3 regions of the Mesorhizobium sp. P2_F8 genome follow, and region 2 is predicted to be linked to each of the others. Evidence: predicted binding sites of a transcription regulator. Region 2 holds the regulator's gene; each other region holds the start of a gene.

The links. Region 2 encodes LexA, which represses DNA repair genes until DNA is damaged. Its sites were predicted from a motif close to TGTTCNNNNTGTGTTCNG; they were not measured.
Region 1: a site for LexA is predicted at 1,384-1,401, ahead of AC1DZP_RS16000 (single-stranded DNA-binding protein). Genes of this name have one in related genera too.
Region 3: a site for LexA is predicted at 1,601-1,618, ahead of recA (recombinase RecA). Genes of this name have one in related genera too.

What each region holds. Positions count from the first base shown of each region.
Region 1 covers NZ_JBFUFB010000006.1:84,573-87,844, reverse strand. The annotation lists gene AC1DZP_RS16015 (SRPBCC family protein) at 26-526, opposite strand; gene AC1DZP_RS16010 (ArsR/SmtB family transcription factor) at 541-855, opposite strand; gene AC1DZP_RS16005 (cupin domain-containing protein) at 901-1,290, opposite strand; gene AC1DZP_RS16000 (single-stranded DNA-binding protein) at 1,502-2,020, shown strand; gene AC1DZP_RS15995 (DUF2306 domain-containing protein) at 2,048-2,461, shown strand; gene AC1DZP_RS15990 (OsmC family protein) at 2,510-2,935, shown strand; gene AC1DZP_RS15985 (MarC family protein) at 2,962-3,272, opposite strand, start outside.
Region 2 covers NZ_JBFUFB010000006.1:438,887-442,158, reverse strand. The annotation lists gene AC1DZP_RS17760 (ComEC/Rec2 family competence protein) at 1-1,190, shown strand, start outside; gene lexA (transcriptional repressor LexA) at 1,184-1,921, opposite strand; gene AC1DZP_RS17750 (GntR family transcriptional regulator) at 2,281-3,018, opposite strand; gene kynU (kynureninase) at 3,177-3,272, shown strand, end outside.
Region 3 covers NZ_JBFUFB010000011.1:178,438-181,709, reverse strand. The annotation lists gene AC1DZP_RS25985 (pseudouridine-5'-phosphate glycosidase) at 1-440, opposite strand, end outside; gene AC1DZP_RS25980 (carbohydrate kinase family protein) at 516-1,460, opposite strand; gene recA (recombinase RecA) at 1,742-2,839, shown strand; gene alaS (alanine--tRNA ligase) at 3,233-3,272, shown strand, end outside.

The sequences.
Region 1 (3,272 bases), 350 kb from region 2:
GTTTCGTCTCCGTCCGTTTCATTGTTCAGGCCGCGCGCAGCAACAGCAAAGGCGTGTTCGCGGCGGCCGGCCATCTTGGATTGCGCGACCCCAGCGAAAGCCTGCAGCCTGCGCCGGCCATGGCAACAGCGGGCATTGCCGTTCGGGCAAAACCGTCATGGACGATGCGCAGATGCGTGCCGCCGGAGACGGTGCGGGCGAGTGTGAAGGTGACAATGCTGTCGAGCGGGCTGTCGAGCCGAGCCTGCCGCCCGGCATCGCCTGGCTGCGGCCGCTCGCGCCAGGAATAGCGCAGCAGCCGTTCGGGCTCGGCGTCGATGATCTCGCATTCGATCGCCGCCTCTGGCCCGGCGAAGGCAAAACGGCTGCCGGTCTCAGGGCTGATGTCGTTCGGCATCATCCATGCGGCGAGCAGCTCGGGCACGGTCAGTGCGCGCCACACCTTTTCCGGCGGCTCCGGCAGGTCGCACTCAAACTCGATCGCGTCAGGCGCGGTGTTGGTGTCCGCGTGGCTTTGGTCTGTCATTGATCCCATGCTCTTCATTGATCCATGTCCTTCAAAACCGCCTTCAGCCTTTCGATGCGCTCCGGCCAGAAGGTCCGGTAGCGTTCGATCCAGGAGAGCAAGGGGGCAAGCCCTTGCGGGTCGGCGCGATAGTAGGCGTTGCGGCCCGCTCGCCGCTCGACCACCAAGCCAGCGCCGCGCAACACCGCCAGATGCTGGGAGACGGCGGGTTGCGACACCGTCATGCCGCTGCGCAATTCCGAGACGCTCATTTCGCCAGCGGCAAGCTGCTCAAAGACGGCGCGGCGCGTCGGGTCGGCAAGGGCGCGGAAAATCTCTGCTTCGATCATGACGAAAGCATAAGTCGATACTTATTGATTTGGCAAGCGCTGTTTTTACGAGTTTGCCGGAAGCCAGCGCCTCACCAGCCCGGCAGGTCCATCAAACGTCGCCTCGAAGATTGGCGACGCAAGCACGGCGTGGATGTGAAGCGTACCGGTGCCGACGTTCTTGAACCCGTGTTTCCTGTTCGCGGGAACAACGAGAGACTGGCCAGAGGTCAGGACGTTGTGCTCATCGTCGATCCACATCTCGGCCCTGCCGGCGATAACGGTCAGCACTTCCTCGACGGGATGCCAATGCGTTGGGGCACCTACCGTGGGCTCGACCCATTGCTCGAATATGCAAAGTTGCGATGCACCGTTGCTTGCCGACACATGCATACGCGTTCCCACACCTGCTCGCCATTGCTCGCGCGGCTGGTCCTCATGTGTGACGGAGTTCATTGATTGCCCCCGACCCATTCCCGATTTCATGGAAATTTCGGACCGGAACACTACATCTTGCTGACAAACATTGACAGAACGCCACGGGCGTCATAGAACGAAAAGGGAACAAAAACCTTGTGGGAAAAGCCAGCCATAGCAGGCGGCGATGGTCTGCAGCCTGTAAGGTGCTGCGACAAAAATTTGTTTCGGATGAGCGCGGAGAAATATCATGGCGGGTAGCGTCAACAAGGTCATTCTGGTCGGCAACCTCGGTGCAGATCCGGAAATCCGTCGCCTGAACTCGGGCGAGCCGGTCGTCAACATCCGCATTGCGACGTCGGAAAGCTGGCGCGACAAGAATTCCGGCGAGCGCAAGGAAAAGACCGAGTGGCACAACGTCGTCATCTTCAACGATCAGCTTGCCAAGGTGGCCGAGCAGTATCTGAAGAAGGGCATGAAGGTCTATGTCGAGGGCCAGTTGCAGACGCGCAAATGGCAGGACCAGACCGGCAACGACAAGTACACGACGGAAGTCGTGCTGCAGAAATTCCGCGGCGAGCTACAGATGCTCGACGCACGCGGTCAGGGTGAGGGCGGTCAGGTCGGCGGCTATGCCGGTGGCGGCAGCAGCCGTGGTTCCGATTTCGGCCAGTCCAGCCCGAGCGAAAGCTTCAATCGTGGTGGCGGCGCCAAGAGCGGCGGTGGCGGCGGTTCGTCGCGCGAACTGGACGACGAAATCCCGTTCTGAGGACAATCAGCCACCGGAGAGGCGGCAATGTCGCTGCAACCGCTGCTTGCCGCCCCTTCTCCGGTTCCCTGGCATGCCTTTGCGGCTTTCGCCGCGCTGGTGATAGGGGCCACGCAGCTGGCGCTGCCGAAGGGAACGCGGCGCCATCGCATCGCGGGCTATGTCTGGGCCGCGCTGATGCTGGTCATCGCCGTCTCGAGTTTCTGGATTCATCAGATCCGCCTCGTCGGCCCTTTCAGTCCGATCCATCTCCTGTCGATCCTGGTGCTGGTCACCGTACCGCTGGCGGTGTGGCACGCGCACAGTCATCGGGTCGCCAAGCATCGCAAGTCGATGATTGCGCTGTATGTCTTTGCGCAGGTCGGGGCCGGCATCTTCACGCTGTTGCCGGGCAGGGTCATGCACGATGTCGTCTTTGGCGTCGCGCGAGCCGGACCATGATCCTATTTAATCCTTGAGGCGGATGACCCCAAGTGGAAGGAATATCAGATGAAAGCACGTGTAAAGTGGGTGGAGGAGCGCACCTTCGTCGGCGAATCCGGCAGCGGCCACAAAGTAGTGCTGGGAACCGCGCTCGGACCGGAAGGCAAGACGCCAGGACCTAGCCCGATGGAACTGGTGCTGATCGGCACCGGCGGCTGTTCGGCCTATGATGTCGTGCATATCCTCGAAAAGGGGCGCGAGGCGATCGAGGATTGCGTGGTCGAGCTCGACGCCGACCGGGCCGAAACCGAGCCCAGGGTGTTCACCCGCATCCACATGCATTTCGTGGTCAAGGGCCGGTCGCTCTCCAGCGACAAAGTCAAACGGGCGATCCATCTTTCGATCGAAAAATACTGCTCAGCCTCCGCGATGCTGGCCAAGACCGCCACGATCACCCACGATTTCGAAGTCATCGATACAACGGCGAAGTAGGGCCGGCTTCGGCGGCTCGTCGCGAGCTATCCCGCCATCAGCGCCTTGATGCCGTCGGCGACGAACTGCACGGCAAGTGCGGCCAGGATGACGCCGAGCAGCCGGGTCAGGATCGAACGCCCGGTCTGGCCGAGGATGCGGTCGATACGTTCCGACAGCACGAACACCAAATAGGTGATGGCAAGGCAGACGAAGATGATGCCGACCAGCGCCGCCTGCGCGGCGAAGCCCTGGAATGAACTGGACAAAAGCACCGTCGCCGAAATGGCGCCGGGGCCGGCGATCAGCGGGATCGCCAGCGGGAAGGCGGCGATGTTGTGGATCATGTCCTTGGTGA
Region 2 (3,272 bases):
GCAACCTGGCGATCTCGGCGATCGCGGTCATTGCGGTGTCGCCGCATGAAGTGGTCGGCCCAAGTTTCCAGATGTCGTTCGCGGCGACCGCGGCGCTGGTCGGTGCCTATGCCGGCTGGTCTGATCATCGTTCGGCGAAAACGAAACCGCCGCCGCCACGGCGATCTCTGCCTGGCTTTCTCACGCGAAAATTCTTGTTGGCGATGGGGGGCCTTGCCATGACCTCCATCATCGCCGGCAGCGCTACGGCGCTGTTTGCCATCTGGCATTTTCAGCGGGTGTCGCCGCTCAGCCTGTTCGCCAATCTCGCCATCATGCCAATCGTCTCGCTGGTTGTGATGCCTTTCGCCGTCCTCAGTGCGCTGGCGATGCCCTTTGGCGCCGATGGCCCCTTTCTTTACGTGATGGGCAAAGGCCTGACGGTGATGATCGCCATGTCCGGATGGATTTCCGAGCGCTCGCCGGTCGACGCGGTCGGGTTGATTTCGCAGCAGTCCGTCCTGCTGGTGGCGATTGCCTTGGTCATTGCGACGGTGGCGACGACATGGCTGCGGCTCGCAGCCCTTCCGTTCGCGCTTGCGGGCCTGTTGACCGTCTCGGACACGCCCGCACCGGACGTGCTGATCTCTGAGGACGCCAGGCTGGTTGCGCTGCCGATCGGGGCTGGCGAACTCGCCGTCAGCCGGGCACGCCCGAACGAATTCACGGTCGACAACTGGAAACGCGCGCTGACATCCGAGACCATCGTCATGCCGGAGGTGTTCAGCAAAGAAGACGGGCAATTCGAGATAGCCGATGCCGCCGAGCTGCCGTCGGGCGCGCCTTTCTATTGCACATCGGGCGTTTGCCTCGCCAAGCATCCGTCCGGTGCGATCATCGCGCATGTCGAAGACCGAAAGGACGCCTGGATGGCCTGCGGCTTCGCCGACCTGATCGTCATCAATGACGCCACGGCCTATGACCCCTGTCACAATCCACTTGTGCTCGTCATCACCAAGCGACAACTGGCCCGCAAGGGTAGTGCGGCCGTCTTCTTCGATCGCCAATCGGCGACCACGCCTGCGACGATCAGCTTCGCGGTGGACGGGTCATACCGGCCCTGGCACACGCAGCGCAAGTTTTCGCGCGAGGCGAGGGGCCTGCCACCCTACCGCAAACCCGAAAAGCCGGTCGCAAGCCCTGCTCAGTAGCGCCTGATCAGCCCGACGAGCTTGCCTTGCACCTTGACCCTGTCCGGTCCGAAAATGCGGGTTTCATAGGCCGGGTTGGCGGCTTCGAGAGCAATCGAGGCACCCTTGCGGCGGAACCGCTTCAGCGTCGCTTCCTCTTCATCCACCAGCGCCACGATGATCTCACCCGGGCTGGCTGTATCGGCATTGCGGATGATGACAGTATCGCCGTCGAAGATGCCGGCCTCGATCATCGAGTCGCCCTTGACCTCCAGGGCATAGTGTTCGCCGCCCATGATCATGTCCGGCGGCACCGAGATCGAATGCGTCTGGTGCTGGATGGCGTCGATCGGCACACCGGCCGCGATGCGTCCCATGACCGGGATCGACACGGCGGAGACCACGTCGTCGTCATTGCCGGCCGAAGGCATCCGCGAAGACGCAGGCTTGAGTTGCCGGCCAAGGCCGCCTTGACCGAGGCTGCCCTGGATGACGCTTGGCGAGAACTTCTTTGCCGCGTTGAGGCCTGGCGCGATCGAATCCGGCAGCCGCAGCACTTCCAACGCGCGCGCCCGATTGGGCAGGCGGCGAATGAAGCCGCGCTCCTCCAGCGCCGTGATCAGCCGGTGTATGCCGGATTTGGAGGCAAGGTCGAGCGCTTCCTTCATCTCGTCGAAGGATGGCGGAATGCCGCTTTCCTTGAGCCGTTCATGGATGAACATCAGCAGTTCATGTTGTTTGCGCGTCAGCATGGCAGCCCCCAGGTTACCCAAAACCAGAATCGGAAAAACAAACCCAGAACAAACACTATCTGTTCCAGTTGTGTTCCGCAACCGTTTAAAGTTTAATGAACTTGTTAAGGCGGCTGAAATTATTTGGCGCCCCGGCAGTCGTCGCGATCGACGCATGCCTGCCACCGCCGAGCGCTTGGTTGGATTGAAATTGCTATGGTTAATGGCCTGCGGCCCACCCTGTGTCGGGCTTGGCCTCGGCTAACGCTGGAGCTCGACAAGGGGGCTCGGTTCACTTCACCGGTCGTGGCTCCCGTGAACGAAAGGGAGCCAAAATGCCAACTTTGGCGGAGGAATTGCCCATATCGTTCCTCGTCGCATTACCGCTTTTTTGTGTTGCCGTCGCCCGCATGGACATAGACATGCAGCGTGTAGCCGATGTGGGCAACCATCAGGGTTTTCGCGCGCTCGATGTCACGATCCAGCGCCGCTTCCATGAGCGCGGTGTGATGTTCGATCGCGATGGCCTGGCGCAACGCCTCCATGGCCTCTTCGTAGCCATGCTGGAGACCGGCGGCCGCCCGCAAGGTTGGCGCCAGGCCAAGAAAGCGGTGATGGCGACGCAACTGATCCGCGATCGTGGAGTGGAAGGTCAGCAGCCAGGGGGATGTTGCCGCGCTGAGCAATGCCGCGTGGAAAGCCTCGTGCTTTTCATCCCATTCGTCGACCACTTCGTCGGACGGGTCGTCGACCGCGGTCCTGCTACGCGACAGCCTGTAATGGGCGGCAACGACGGCGTCCTCCCATTCACGGCCGCCTTTCTCGATCGATTCCTGGAGCAGAGGCAGTTCAACCACCAATCTGGCGCGTGACAGATCTTCCAACTCGTTGCGCGAGACCGCGGCGACGGCAAAGCCGCGATTGCTGATGGCGGTCACCAGGCGTTCTGCCTCCAACCGCGAGAGCGCCTCGCGCAGCGGTGTCCAGCCGATGCCGTAGCTGTTGCGCAACGCGCTGAGCTTGAGCGGCGCGCCGGGCTTCAGACGGGTGGTGAGGATATCGCGGCGCAGCAGCCTGTAGGCTGCTTCTGTCTTCGAGAATTGCTCGTCGTCCAGCATTGCCGACCATCCGTACCAATTGGTCGAGTGATTATATATGAAATCCTTCCATTGCGTAAATTATATATAATGTTTGACAACACCCAAGGGACTGCCCATGATCGCCAACGGTTTCACCTGATATGTTCATCTGAGCCCATGCGCGGGGATAGTCGACCATGAATGCAACTCTCGATCTCGCTGCAATCGAGGCGATGGACGCCGCGGATCCGCTGCGTTCCATGCGCGATCGTTTCGTCTTGCCGCAAGGGGTG
Region 3 (3,272 bases), on a different contig from region 2:
TCGGCGGAAATGTCGAAACTCTTTTCCGCACCCTTGTGCACGCCGCCGATGCCGCCGGTGGCGAACACCTTGATGCCGACCATATGCGCCGCGATCATCGTTGCGGCGACGGTGGTGCCGCCCGTGCGCCCTTGCGCCACCGCGAAGCCGAGGTCGGCGCGTGACAGTTTCATGGCGTCGCCGGTCATGGCGAGCGATTCGCGCTCGCCGTCCGAAAGCCCGATCTTGATGCGGCCGCCAACCACGGCGATCGTCGCCGGCACGGCGCCGCCGTCGCTGATGATCTTTTCAACATCGGCCGCCATGGCGCCATTGTCGGGGTAGGGCATGCCATGGGTGATGATGGTGCTTTCCAGCGCCACCACCGGCCGCCCGGCGGCCAAGGCCTGTGCAACCGGCGCATGGATATCGATGAAGGGACGGGCGGTTTCTGGTGTCATCCTGATCTCCAATCCGCAGCGATGCGCCTCCACTTGGACGCGCGGAAACACTCCGGCACTATGAACTGGCCGGTCTCATGCCACTTCCTGCGCATCCGGCACAAGAGCCAGTGCCTCGGTGAAATCAGCAGCGGTGAAATCGGGAACGGCGTCGGCGCTTTCGATGGCCAGCGTCGCCGCGGCAATGCCTTCGCGCAGGGCCGCGCGCAACGGCATGCCGCGCAGCGAGGCAGCGACCGTTGCCCCCGCCAGCGCATCGCCGGCGCCGGTGACGTCGGCGACCTTTCTTGGCGTCGGCGGCAGGATCGAGAAGGTGCCCGCTTCATCGAAGCCCAGCATGGGAGCGCCGCCCGCTGTCACCACGCCGCTTTTGAGCCCTGCGCGTTTCAGCCCGTCGACGATGTCGTACCCCGAGGCCGCACTGTCCAGGCCGGCAAGTGCGACCGCCTCGCGCTGGTTCATGAAGACGACGGCCAGATTGCCGAGCACCGGCCTCAGGCGCACGATCTTGGCCGGCGAAATGGCAATGGCGAAGACGGGTTTGCCGGCGGCGAGTGCCACGAGCCTCTCCACTGCCACCGTCGGCAAATTGGCGTCGCAGAAGACAGCATCGGCGGCAGCGAGTACCTCGCGCACCTTGGAGCGTCTGACCTGCTTGGGAAACGCCAGCTCATAGAGCGCCATGTCGGCAAAGCCGACGATCAGCTCGCCCTCGCTGTCGATCAGCGCCGTATAGCTTGGCGTCGTGCGATCGAGGAACACCGCCGACAGGTCGGCAATCCCGGCTTCGGCGATGGCCCGTGAAACCGTATCGGCGGCAGCGTCGCCACCGCGCACCGACAGCAGCGAGGCGGAGGCGCCGCGCCGGACCGCAGTGCGCAAGGCATTGAAGACGCCGCCGCCGACATCCTCGCGCATCGTGCCGGGATTGGATGCGGCCGGCACGTAGGCGCCGGACACCTGGCCACGCCGGTCGATATGGGCGCCGCCCACGGCCAGGATTCTTGGAGATTTCACCATGCCGGCGATATGACCTTTGTTATTCCAGCCGCACAAGCGCTAGGCTGCGTGACGAAGCTTCGCATGCAGGCAGGCGATTCGGCAGATCGAAACGACTATGCGGTCTGGCCCAATGCGAGGTGCGCTCCTGATGTGATTCTCGGGACAAAAAAAGAACAAATCCGGAAATTGATTGCCTTTCAGATACTTGAACCCTCTTGCCAAACGAGAACAAAAAAGGTACAAATAGGCAGGGATTACGGATTGTCCGGCCTTCATTGACGACCAAGGGGTGATGTATCATGGCTCAGAATTCTTTGCGGCTGGTAGAGGACAAAGCGGTGGACAAATCAAAGGCTCTGGATGCGGCGCTGTCGCAAATCGAGCGGGCTTTCGGCAAGGGCTCGATCATGCGGCTCGGCGCGAACGAGCAGGTCGTCGAGATCGAAACCGTGCCGACCGGCTCGCTCGGCCTCGACATCGCGCTTGGCGTCGGTGGCCTGCCGCGCGGCCGCATCGTCGAGATCTACGGGCCGGAAAGCTCGGGCAAGACGACGCTGGCGCTGCACACCGTGGCCGAGGCCCAGAAGAAGGGCGGCATCTGCGCCTTCGTCGATGCCGAGCATGCGCTCGATCCGGTCTATGCCCGCAAGCTTGGCGTCGATCTGGAAAACCTTCTGATCTCGCAGCCCGACACGGGTGAGCAGGCGCTGGAAATCTGCGACACGCTGGTGCGCTCCGGTGCCATCGACGTGCTGGTGGTCGATTCGGTCGCGGCGCTGACGCCACGCGCCGAAATCGAAGGCGAGATGGGCGATTCGCTGCCCGGCCTGCAGGCCCGCCTGATGAGCCAGGCGCTGCGCAAGCTGACCGCCTCGATCTCGCGCTCCAACACCATGGTCATCTTCATCAACCAGATCCGCATGAAGATCGGCGTCATGTTCGGTTCGCCCGAGACCACGACGGGCGGCAACGCGCTGAAATTCTACGCCTCGGTCCGCCTCGACATCCGCCGCATCGGCTCGGTCAAGGACCGCGACGAGGTCGTCGGCAACCAGACCCGCGTCAAGGTGGTCAAGAACAAGCTGGCGCCGCCCTTCAAGGTGGTCGAGTTCGACATCATGTATGGCGAGGGGGTGTCCAAGACCGGCGAACTGGTCGACCTCGGCGTCAAGGCCGGCGTGGTCGAGAAGTCGGGCGCCTGGTTCTCCTACAATTCGCAGCGTCTCGGCCAGGGCCGCGAGAATGCCAAGCTGTTCCTGCGCGACAATCCCGACACGGCGCGCGAGATCGAACTGGCGCTCAGGCAGAATGCCGGGTTGATCGCCGAGAAATTCCTCGAGAATGGCGGCGCGGAGAGCGGCGACGACGGCTTCGAGGAGGAATCCGGCGCGATGTGACAACTTCGTGCACAGGATGCCGGCCGAAGATCGGCCATAATCCTGTTCTATTATCTCAAGCTTATGTAATTGAGTTCAGTGTTTTTGCGTTCCAAACCGCCGGCTTTCGAGCCGGCGGTTTTTCGTTTTGCGGCCGGCGCTGATGGGTCGGCAAGCGCGCGATTTGGACCAATTCCGTGTTTCTGGACAGGGTGCGGTGCGACCGCTAAAAGGCCAAGTCTATTTTCTTATGGATGTCGCCCCAAAAGTGCGCAGCGGCTTTGGGACAGCGACATGCATGGAAGCAAGAACTTGAAGCGCGTCGACTGAATCCGTTTTCAGCGCGACGCTCTTTGAGACCCAGAGCCCATTTTCCGCCGGTTTGCCGGCGGTTTTCTCGAAAAGGCAGCATTCATGAGTGGCGTGAACGAGATCCGGTCGACTTTTCTCGACT